2 linked regions of the Oligoflexus sp. genome follow. The protein of the gene in region 1 binds, or shares a complex with, the protein of each later gene. Links are inferred from orthologs where the notes say so. Each region holds a gene or a part of one and is shown in the gene's direction. Other genes may lie near its edges.

Region 1 (4,968 bases):
GCGCACGCCGAAGTTCTCGACTCGCGCTTATACTCGATGCAACAAATGCGGTCGGCCAAAAGCCGTTTTCCGTAAGTTCGGGATCTGTCGTATCTGCTTCCGGCAAATGGCCTTGAATGGTCTGCTGGCCGGCGTGACAAAAGCATCCTGGTAACAGAGCAGTCGGAGAAGAGAGACGATGCAAGTTAATGATCCAATCGCAGACCTTTTGACACGAGTTCGGAACGCACAAAAAGCGGGTCATGAAGTCGTGAGCGTACCAGCCTCGAAGATGAAGATCGCCATCGCTCATATCCTGCGCGAAGAAGGCTTCGTACGTAATTACAAAGCCATTCGTGACAATAAGCAAGGCATTCTGAAGATTGCCCTCGCCTATTCGGAAGATGGCAAGCCTGGTATCCGTACAATCGAACGTCAGAGCACAGCTTCCCGTCGCCTTTACGTGACGGCTGACAAGCTTCCCTACGTGAAGAGCGGTTTCGGTGTCGGTATCCTTTCGACCTCGAAAGGTATCATGACCGATCGCGATGCTCGTAAGCTTAATATCGGTGGCGAGTATATCTGCTCCGTCTTTTAATAGAGGTTATATATGTCACGCATAGGTAAACAGCCGATCACGGTCCCAAGCGGGGTCGAGGTTAAAATAGAGGGCTCACTTATTAAAGTGAAAGGCCCCAAAGGCAAACTGGAAAGAGCCCTTCACCGTTCGATCAAGGTCGCTCAGGAAGGTTCTACGCTGAACGTTAGTCCAGTGGCTGACACCAAAGAAAACAAGAAATTCCATGGCCTTACCCGCACTCTGATCGCCAACATGATCGAAGGTTGCCAAAAGGGCTATGAAAGACGTCTGACTCTCGTCGGCGTAGGTTATCGCGGTGCGAAGCAGGGCAAAGGTTTGAACCTTTCTCTGGGTTACAGTCATCCTGTTTACTTCGAAGCTGTTGAAGGCGTCGATCTGAACGTTGACAAGAACACCACCATTATCGTCACCGGCGCCTCGAAAGAGAACGTTGGCGAGACAGCCGCGAAAATCCGCTCGTTGCGTCCACCTGAGCCGTACCACGGTAAAGGCGTCCGCTACGAAAGCGAGAAGATCGTCACCAAAGTTGGTAAATCTGGCGGTAAGAAATAACGGGGTAGGATTGCGTCATGGCAAGCACAAATTCGAAATATGCGCAGCGTAATAAGCGCAAGACCAGGATCCGTAAAAAGATCTTTGGAACGACTGAACGTCCCCGTCTGAGCGTATTCCGCTCGGCCCGGCACGTTTACGCTCAGGTGATCGATGACACTAAAGGCGTGACTCTGGCTCACGTTCACAGCTTCAAAAAAGGCAGCGAAGAGCGGGCTGACAAAGCTGTTTGTGCTGAACTTGGCAAAAAGCTGGCAGAAGCCTGCAAGGCCAAGAACATTACAAAAGTTGTGTTTGATAAAAACGGTTATGCTTATCACGGCCGGATCATGGCTTTGGCCGAAGGTGCCCGTGAAGGTGGCCTGGATTTCTAAGAGTCATGCTGGAGGCATAAGTCAGTGGCTAAAGAAATAGGAATTAAAGATAACAAGCGCGAAGACAGACGTGATCGTCAAGACAAGCGCGACCGTGACCAAGGTAACACTGCTGGTGAAGACAACCTGCAAGACAGAGTTGTGAACATCGCCCGCGTTGCCAAAGTTGTTAAAGGTGGTCGTCGCTTCAGCTTCTCGGCTCTGATCGTCGTCGGCGATAGCAAAGATAAAGTGGGCTTCGGTCTTGGCAAAGCCAACGAGGTTCCTGATGCGATTCGTAAGGGATCGGATCAAGCGAAGAAGAACATGATCACTGTTCGTAAGAACGGTGGAACGATTCCTTTCGAAGTCGTCGGCAAGTACGGCTCCGCTACGGTTCTGATGTATCCTGCCAAAAAAGGTAAGGGCATCATCGCTGGTGGTGCAGTGCGTATCATCGCAGAACTCGCAGGGATTCAGGACATCGTGTGTAAGGTCCATGGTACACGTAACCACCAGAACGTGGTTCGCGCTGTGATCAACGGCCTGCAGCAGCTGGAAAGCCTGGAAGAGTATGCGAAGAACCGCGGTAAGGAAGCCCATGAGGTTTACCAGGTTCGTCACGCGCAAGCACAAGCTTAATTTAACGCGCTAGGCGGAGTTCCCCTATGTCGAAGATTATTGTCAGACAAACCCGGAGCCTGATCGGCAACAACCCGAACAATCGCAAGGTCGTTCGCGCTCTCGGTCTGGGCCGGATTGGCAAAACGAAGGTCCATAAGGATAACAATTGCATCCGCGGGATGATCAACAAAGTCCGCCATCTCGTCGAGTACGAGTTGGTAAACGACTAAGGATGCTTAAGTGGAGTCTATCATGAAGTCGTTGGAAAATTTGCATCCAGCCCCCGGATCGAACAAGAACAAGAAGCGTCTTGGTCGCGGTCCTGGTAGCGGTAAAGGCGGCACTTCGGGTAAAGGCCATAAAGGTCAAAAAGCCCGTAAGAGCGGTAACGTCCGCGCCGGTTTCGAGGGTGGTCAAACCCCTATGTACCGTCGTCTGCCCAAACGCGGTTTTAAAAATCCTTCTCGGATTGAATACAATCCGATAAACTTGGATGCTCTAAACGCTTTTGACGCGGGTACCGTGGTAACCGCAGAGTTGTTGGCTCAAGGTGGATTGTTGCGCAAGCCTGATATGCCCGTTAAGCTCCTTGGTCGCGGCCAGCTGACCAAAGCCTTGACTATCAAGCTCCACAAAACAAGTGGCGCAGCAAAAGCAGCAGTGGAAAAGGCAGGCGGTAAAGTTGAGGAGATCTAATAGTGGGACAGCGGATATCATCTCTGCCTGAGGTGACACTCAATCATTTGACCAAGAAGATCCTGTTTACTCTGGGCTTCTTGGCTCTCTACCGGATTGGGGTGCACGTTCCGATCCCGGGGGTCAATTCGGAGGCTTTGGCTGAGTTTTTCAGAAGCCAAGGCGCCAACCTCTTTGGCATGTTTAACATGTTCTCAGGTGGTGCCCTCGAAAGGTTCAGTATTTTTGCCTTAGGCGTGATGCCCTATATCTCGGCCTCTATTATCGCTCAGCTTTTGACCGTTATTGTTCCCCACCTGGAGGCGCTTTCGAAAGAAGGCGAAGCCGGTCGTAAGAAAATCACTCAGTACACGCGTTACGGCACGATCGTGATCGCTCTGGTTCAGGGCTTCATGATCGCGCGGACGCTGTCGACTTCCTCGATGGGGACGGGCGCTTTTGTGACCGATCCCAGTACGAGTTGGGCTGTGCTGACAGCCATTTCCTTGACCGCTGGTACCGCCTTCGTTATGTGGTTGGGTGAGCAGATCACCGAGCGCGGCGTGGGTAACGGTATCTCGCTCATCATCTTCTGCGGTATCGTGGCCGGTTTGCCTAAGGTTATCGGTAACACGTTCGAGAAGTTCAACAGCTCCGAAATGGACCTTGCCCATATCGCTATCCTTCTGCTCATCGTGATTGCCGTCACCGCAGGTGTGGTCTTCATGGAACAGGGTGCGCGTCAGGTGCCGGTTCAGTACGCAAAACGTCAGGTTGGCAATCGGGTTTACGGCGGACAGACTTCGCATCTGCCCATTCGTATCAACACCGCAGGTGTGATTCCTCCGATCTTTGCCAGCTCGCTTCTGCAGATTCCTGTGACGGTGGCTCAGTTCGCCAAAACCGGTCTTTTTGCAAGCGTCGTGGGAACGGTTTTGATCCCAGGCGGGTGGCTCTACAATGTGCTGTACCTGTCGATGATCATCTTCTTCTCATTCTTCTACACGTCGATTCAGTTCAAGCCCGACGATATCGCGGAAAACCTGAAGAAGCATGGTGGCTTCATTCCTGGTATCCGTCCTGGTGCTCGAACCTCGGAATATTTGGGTAAGATTATCAATCGTCTGACCCTGACCGGTGCTCTTTATCTGAGTGCGATCTGTTTGATCCCCTCATTGATCACCGATAGTTTCAACGTTCAGTTCTACTTCGGTGGAACCAGCCTTCTGATTATCGTAGGTGTGGCGTTGGAAACATTTAGACAGATTGACGCGCACCGCCAGTCTCTCCGTTACGAGGCGTTCATGAAGAACACAAGTATCAGGAGCAGAGGAGGCCGGCGTTGATAGTCATCCTTACGGGCGCCCCAGGCGCAGGCAAGGGAACTCAAGCTGACCTTCTCGCCGAGCGGGAAGGTTTTAAGAAGATATCCACCGGCGATGCCCTCCGTAAGCAAATCAGGGAAGGCACCGAGATCGGCAACAAGGCCAAGTCCATTATGGCCGAAGGCAAGCTGGTCCCCGATGATGTCCTTCTTGGCATCCTGAAGGCGGAGCTGGACGCAGCGCGCGGTTTTCCCATCCTTTTGGATGGTTATCCTCGCAACGTGGCGCAAGCGAAGGCCCTTCAGGAGTTGGTCGGTAAAGAAGGCGTACGCGGCGCGGTTCATCTTGAAGTCGATCCTAATGCGTTGGTTCAGCGTATTAGTGGCCGTAGGACCTGTGTCAACTGTGGTGCGAGCTACCACGTGACCACAAGCCCTCCTAAAAAGGATGGCATCTGTGATCGCTGTGGATCAGGTGTTATACAGCGCCCTGATGACACAGAAGAGAAGGTGAAGGTCCGTCTGGGTGTTTACGAGAGTGAAACCCGTCCGGTTCTTGATTTTTACAAGAACCTTGGCCTCTACCATCGTGTTGACGGCAACGGAACGACGGAAAGTGTGTATAAGGCTCTCGCTGCTCAGCTTCGTTCGCTCGCCTGAGCGAAGCAGTTGTGGGTTCTGGGAATCAGCGGTTTTCACTTGCTGAACCAGGGGCAAGTGTGTAAAGTTTCGCATCTGTCAACCCTGGGCGGGCATTCAGGCGTAAATCCGAGGAAGGCTATATGGCCAAGGAAGATGTTATCGAGGTCGAAGGGGTTGTGAAAGAGCCACTCCCCAATGCGATGTTCAAGGTTGAACTC
Region 2 (5,254 bases), on another replicon or contig:
CGAAAATCAGGGCCTTCGTGGCGAAGCGCAGCTTCTTCTGAGCAACCTCGAAGAAGTGAAGCGCTCTTTGCAACGTGTTCAGGATTACAGCGAAAAACTCGGTGAATTGACACAACTCAAAGTCAAACGCTTCAGCACGCGGACCGGCATTGGTCCCCTGACGCCTCAGGAATATCATCATGTCCGTCAGGAATCGGTGATTGATCCCCAGGATTCGCAGCATCTGCCGCTCGGCATCGACCTCGATCGCCTGATGTTCCGCACTGCTTTTGAGAAAATGAAAACTATCGGCAGCAATGCCAATCAGAATGCGCTCCGTCTGCAGAAGCTGCTCTCGACTCTGAGCCAGCAGCGTTCGCTTCTGGCCTCGGTGCCCTCCGTCACCCCGGTGGATGGGTGGATCACCTCAGGATTCGGGTCTCGCACCTCGCCTTTTACAGGCGATCGTGATGTGCACATGGGCCTCGACATTGCCGCACCTATTGGCACCCCGATCTATGCGCCCGCCGATGGCGTGGTGATTTTCTCGGGCGTGAAGGATGGCTTTGGAAATTTCATCATGATCGCGCATGGCTTCGGTGTAGTATCCCGCTACGGTCATAACGCCGAGAATCTCGTGCAGCCGGGACAGAAGATCAGTCGTGGCGAGCAGATAGCTACGGTGGGTATGTCAGGCCGCACAACAGGTCCCCATTGCCACTACGAAGTAATTTTAAACGGCAACGCCGTTGACCCGCGCAAATTTATCCTTAACTTGAACTAACGAATCGAGGCTGATCCATCACAGGGCCAGCAAGGCGGTGCTTTCGCAGACTGCGGAGGCGCGGGCCAGGGCTGGGCTTGGGCTCGGAAAAGCATTCCGCATTCGGCTTTTTGGGGTTATACTCTTCGACTTGTCTGGGCATTCTTGCGCAGTTCGCGGGATCATTTTTGTACGCAGAATGCAGTCAGGTCACACTTACAATTCATGCACAAGCGGATCATACCATGTTAAGTCTGGCTCGTAAGGTCTTCGGTACGAAAAACGATCGGGAAGTGAAGCGATACCAGGGTATCGTGCAACAGATCAACGCGCTTGAACCTTCCATGAAGGCCTTGAGTGATGACGCCTTGCGCGCCAAGACACAGGAATTCAAGGATCGCCTCGGCAAGGGAGAAACCCTCGATGCCCTGGCGCCTGAGGCTTTCGCTGTGGTGCGTGAAGCGGCGTTCCGGGTCCTGAACATGCGGCACTTCGATGTGCAGCTGGTCGGTGGCCTCGCTTTGCATGAAGGCCGCATCTCGGAGATGAAGACTGGTGAAGGTAAAACGCTGACAGCGACGGCGCCGGTTTATTTGAACGCGCTCGCCGGCAAAGGCGTTCACGTCGTGACAGTCAACGACTACCTCGCCTCCCGCGACTCCGCGCAAATGGGCAAGCTTTACGACTTCCTCGGCCTGACCACCGGTTTGATCGTGCATGGTCTGACCGATCAGCAGCGCCGCGACGCTTATTTCGCGGACGTGACCTACGGTACCAACAATGAATTCGGCTTCGATTACCTGCGCGATAACATGAAGACCGAACTCTCCCGCTTCGTGCAGCGCGAGCATAACTTCTGTATCGTCGATGAAGTCGACTCCATCCTGATCGACGAAGCCCGGACGCCGCTGATCATCTCCGGCCCTTCGGAGACCAATACCGGCCTTTACGTGAAGGTGAATGCCACGATTCCTGGTCTGCAGAAGGACAGCGATTACATCGTCGACGAGAAATCGCGGTCGATCTCGCTGACGGAAGACGGCATCAGCAAGCTGGAAAAACGCCTGAACGTCGATAACCTCTACGATCCGCACAACATCGAATATCTGCACCATGTGCAGCAGGCTTTGAAAGCGCACGTTATCTTCAAAAAAGACGTCGATTACGTGGTGCGCGACAACAAGGTCGTGATCGTCGACGAATTCACAGGTCGTCTGATGCCCGGCCGGCGCTATAGCGACGGTCTGCACGGTGCGCTGGAAGCCAAGGAACACCTTCAGGTCGAAAACGAGACCCAGGTCCTGGCCACCATCACCTTCCAGAACTTCTTCCGCCTCTATAAAAAACTCTCGGGCATGACCGGTACTGCGGATACGGAAGCGGTCGAATTCAAAAAGATCTATAACCTCGACGTAGTCGTGATCCCGACCAACCGCACGCTGATTCGTAAGGATGAGCAGGACGAGGTTTATCGGACTGCGCGTGAGAAGTTCGAGTTGATCGCCGATGAGATCGCGACCGCTCAGAAACGCGGCCAGCCCGTTCTCGTCGGTACGGTTTCCGTCGAGAAGTCCGAGCTTTTGTCGAGTCTTTTGCGCAAACGCAATATTCCGCATGAAATCCTGAACGCCAAGAACCACAGCCGTGAAGCGACGATCATCGCCAACGCGGGTCAACGCGGGAACGTTACGATTTCCACGAACATGGCCGGCCGCGGTACGGATATCGTGCTCGGCGAGGGTGTGCGGGAACTCGGTGGCCTTTATGTGATCGGTACCGAACGCCACGAATCGCGGCGTATTGATAACCAGCTCCGCGGTCGTTCCGGTCGTCAGGGTGACCCCGGCCGTACGAAGTTCTATCTTTCGCTGGAAGATGATCTGATGCGGATCTTCGCATCGGACCGACTCTCGGCTATCATGGGCCGCCTCGGCATGAAAGAAGGCGAAGCCATCGTTTCGCCTATGGTGACCCGGGCCATCGAGAAAGCCCAGCGCCGCGTGGAAGAGCAGAACTTCTCGTCGCGTAAGCACGTTCTGGAATATGACGACGTCATGAACCAGCAGCGTCAGGTGGTTTACGCGCGTCGCCGGAAGATTCTGGAAGGCGCGATCGATACGGCCTTCATGAGCGATGCGGTCCGCAGCGTCGCCGAAGGCATTCTGAGCAAGTATTCGCCGGAAACATCGGCAGCCAAAGAATGGGATATGGCCGCGGTGGCCAAGGAACTGCAGACTGAATTCCACATTGATTTCGATGTGGCGAAGCTGAATGCCGGGGAAACCTCGGTCACTGGCCTGATCGAACCCATCCATGATCAGGTGATGGCGGCTTATAACAGCAAGCGCGAGAAGGTCGGCGATGAGCTGATGAAACGCATCGAAGCTTACGTTTACCTGCAAATCATTGATCAGAGCTGGAAAGAGCATCTGCGTTCGATGGAAACCCTGCAGGATTCCGTGCGCCTCCGCGGTTACGGTCAACGCGATCCTTTGCAGGAGTATAAAAAAGAGGCCTTCAAGATGTTTGAAAGCCTTATGGTTCGGATCGAAGACGAGACCGTGCTGGCCCTGATCCGCATGCCGCCTCCTGAAATCCAATATGAAGACGCGCCCCAGGTTGCCGAGCCTGATGAATCCCAGCTGAACTTCGTGCATCCTGATGCCCACGCTGCGACTGCCAATGCCCAGGGCAATACCGGGGAGTTGGGTGATGGCGACGGCATGATTTATCACGGCAGTCGTGATACAAGCGCAGCTCGCAGTGCGGAAACTGTGCGCCGCGACCAGGAAAAAATCGGCCGCAACGACCCTTGCCCCTGTGGTTCGGGTCAGAAGTACAAAAAGTGTCACGGTCGTTTGAGCGGCGAAACTGGAGTATAATAGGCGAAGAACGATTCCTCCCATGAGGTGAACTCGTGCATCGCGTATTTGATTTTACTCCTGCTGACCATGAAGTCGTTGTATCCCGCATCCTCGTTCAGGTTCACCATGCCGTGGACGAGGCCTTTCCCCATGCGAAGCCTGCTTCGGCGCGTTTTGCGAAAACGGCCTTTGTGGGTTACGACGAGCCAACCCTGACCCAGCTGATTCCGAGTGAAGCCATCAAGGAAGCACTGGGCGAGGATATGCCCCGCGCTGTGAGCGGTGAATCGCCGCTCCGCGCACCCAAACCTCTTGAAGTATCCGATGAGCAGCCTATTTCGCAGGAGAACGAACTCCGGGATATGTCCTGGTGGCGATTGTCCGAGAATATGCCCATGAAACAAACAGTGATCGGTATTCTGGCCCTGATCCTGGTCGGGCTTCTGGCTTATCTTCTTCTGAGCGAGTGAGCAAATTTCCAGGCTTTTTCCCTCTGGAAAAGGTTCTTGCCTTTTCCAGCGTCCGTCCGCTAAGTAAAGTCCTTCCTGTGTCTCTTCTCATTCACACGATCATTGATGGAAAATATTATGTTGCGTCATGATGGTCGATCCTCGGATCAAATGCGTCCGCTTCGGATCACACCCAACTATACAAAAAATGCCACGGGCTCGGTTTTGATCGAGTACGGAGAAACCCGAGTGATCTGTACAGTCTGTGTGGAGGAGGGCATCCCTTCCTTTCTCAGAAATTCAAGCCCGGCCCAGGGCTGGCTGACGGCCGAGTACGGCATGCTGCCCGGCGCCACCGAGAGCCGCACCCGTCGTGAAAGACCGGCACCTTCAGGACGTTCGCAGGAGATTCAGCGGCTGATCGGTCGCTCCCTCCGCGGGGTGATCGACCTGACGAAATGTGCGGATCTGACCTTCAACATCGACTGTGATGTCATTCAGGCTGATGGTGGAACACGGACGGCGTCCATCACCGGGACCTATGTCGCTCTCAAGATCGCGGTGGACAAACTCCTCCGCAGTGGCCGTTTGCATGAAAATCCTCTGACTGATGCCGTTGCTGCGGTTTCCGTCGGCCTGCGGGACGGTGAGACCCTCGTGGACCTCGATTATCAGGAGGACAGCACCGCGGACCTCGATATGAATGTGGTGATGACCCAGAGCGGTCGTTTTCTGGAAATCCAGGGAACTGCTGAACGCGCCTCGTTCAGCCGGCATGATATCAATGCGATCCTCGACGCGGCTGATGCAGCCCTCAAACCTGTCTTCGAGCTTCTGCATGAGGCCGCTGACGGACATACGGTTGAGACCTAATCCCCATGCATTCCCGGCTCATGCGGCCGGGAGGGCTTCCCGCCGAAGTTTCCGTTCTTCAGTCTTCTGAAAGCCTTGCCAGAGAATGTGTTTACAGGATAAGTGCGGCATGTTTCACGTGGAACATCTGCGTGTCATACATTTGACGCGCTTAGGCAAGCCTATCCCATCCCAACTCAGTTAAAATAAGCATCCCAAAGCTTGTTGCGAAACTTATTGGTTGGATCAAGCTGTCTCTTGAGCTCGAAAAACTTCCGATGACCAGGATAGGCCTTCTGAAATTGCTCCGCTTTCGCGTGAATCTGGTAGGGCAAGTAATAGGACCC

The links. The genes of interacting proteins can lie anywhere in the genome.
Region 2: the proteins of secY (region 1) and secA are in contact, whole or in part, in a crystal structure (PDB 3DIN), measured with the Thermotoga maritima proteins. The link is inferred for Oligoflexus sp. from one-to-one orthologs. Residues at the interface, in WP_004081795.1 of Thermotoga maritima: Glu108, Gly109, Glu110, Glu111, Ala236, Glu237, Arg238, Arg239, Ile240, Thr241, Ile242, Gln243, Tyr244, Ala245, Arg246, Arg247, Val248, Thr249, Gly250, Arg251, Arg252, Val253, Tyr254, Gly256, Ala257, Ser258, Thr259, Tyr260, Leu261, Pro262; in WP_004082002.1 of Thermotoga maritima: Glu261, Ala262, Arg263, Lys300, Ala301, Arg302, Thr303, Ile304, Ile305, Leu323, Tyr324, Asp325, Pro326, Val329, Ser330, Tyr333, Ile336, Lys340, Phe345, Val349, Glu363, Phe364, Tyr374, Ser375, Gly376, Gly377, Glu393, Ile395, Thr482, Ser483.

The regions. Positions count from the first base shown.
Region 1 is NZ_DASTAT010000093.1:35,265-40,232, forward strand. The notes cover bases 2,026-4,968. They hold secY (preprotein translocase subunit SecY), read left to right. Parts: upstream 2,026-2,807; coding sequence 2,808-4,130; downstream 4,131-4,968. Other genes in these bases: rpsE (30S ribosomal protein S5), read left to right, coding at 2,026-2,127; rpmD (50S ribosomal protein L30), read left to right, coding at 2,154-2,339; rplO (50S ribosomal protein L15), read left to right, coding at 2,362-2,805; VFO10_RS19880 (adenylate kinase), read left to right, coding at 4,127-4,768; infA (translation initiation factor IF-1), read left to right, coding at 4,891-4,968. In the rest of the region: VFO10_RS19840 (type Z 30S ribosomal protein S14), read left to right, coding at 1-154; rpsH (30S ribosomal protein S8), read left to right, coding at 179-577; rplF (50S ribosomal protein L6), read left to right, coding at 590-1,132; rplR (50S ribosomal protein L18), read left to right, coding at 1,150-1,506; more of rpsE, read left to right, coding at 1,633-2,025. UniProt on the Escherichia coli protein: The central subunit of the protein translocation channel SecYEG. Consists of two halves formed by TMs 1-5 and 6-10.
Region 2 is NZ_DASTAT010000023.1:11,709-16,962, reverse strand. The notes cover bases 596-3,824. They hold secA (preprotein translocase subunit SecA), read left to right. Parts: upstream 596-987; coding sequence 988-3,624; downstream 3,625-3,824. Other genes in these bases: VFO10_RS04615 (hypothetical protein), read left to right, coding at 3,660-3,824; VFO10_RS04625 (M23 family metallopeptidase), read left to right, coding at 596-763. Also shown: more of VFO10_RS04625, read left to right, coding at 1-595; more of VFO10_RS04615, read left to right, coding at 3,825-4,076; rph (ribonuclease PH), read left to right, coding at 4,182-4,928. UniProt on the Escherichia coli protein: Required for protein export, interacts with the SecYEG preprotein conducting channel.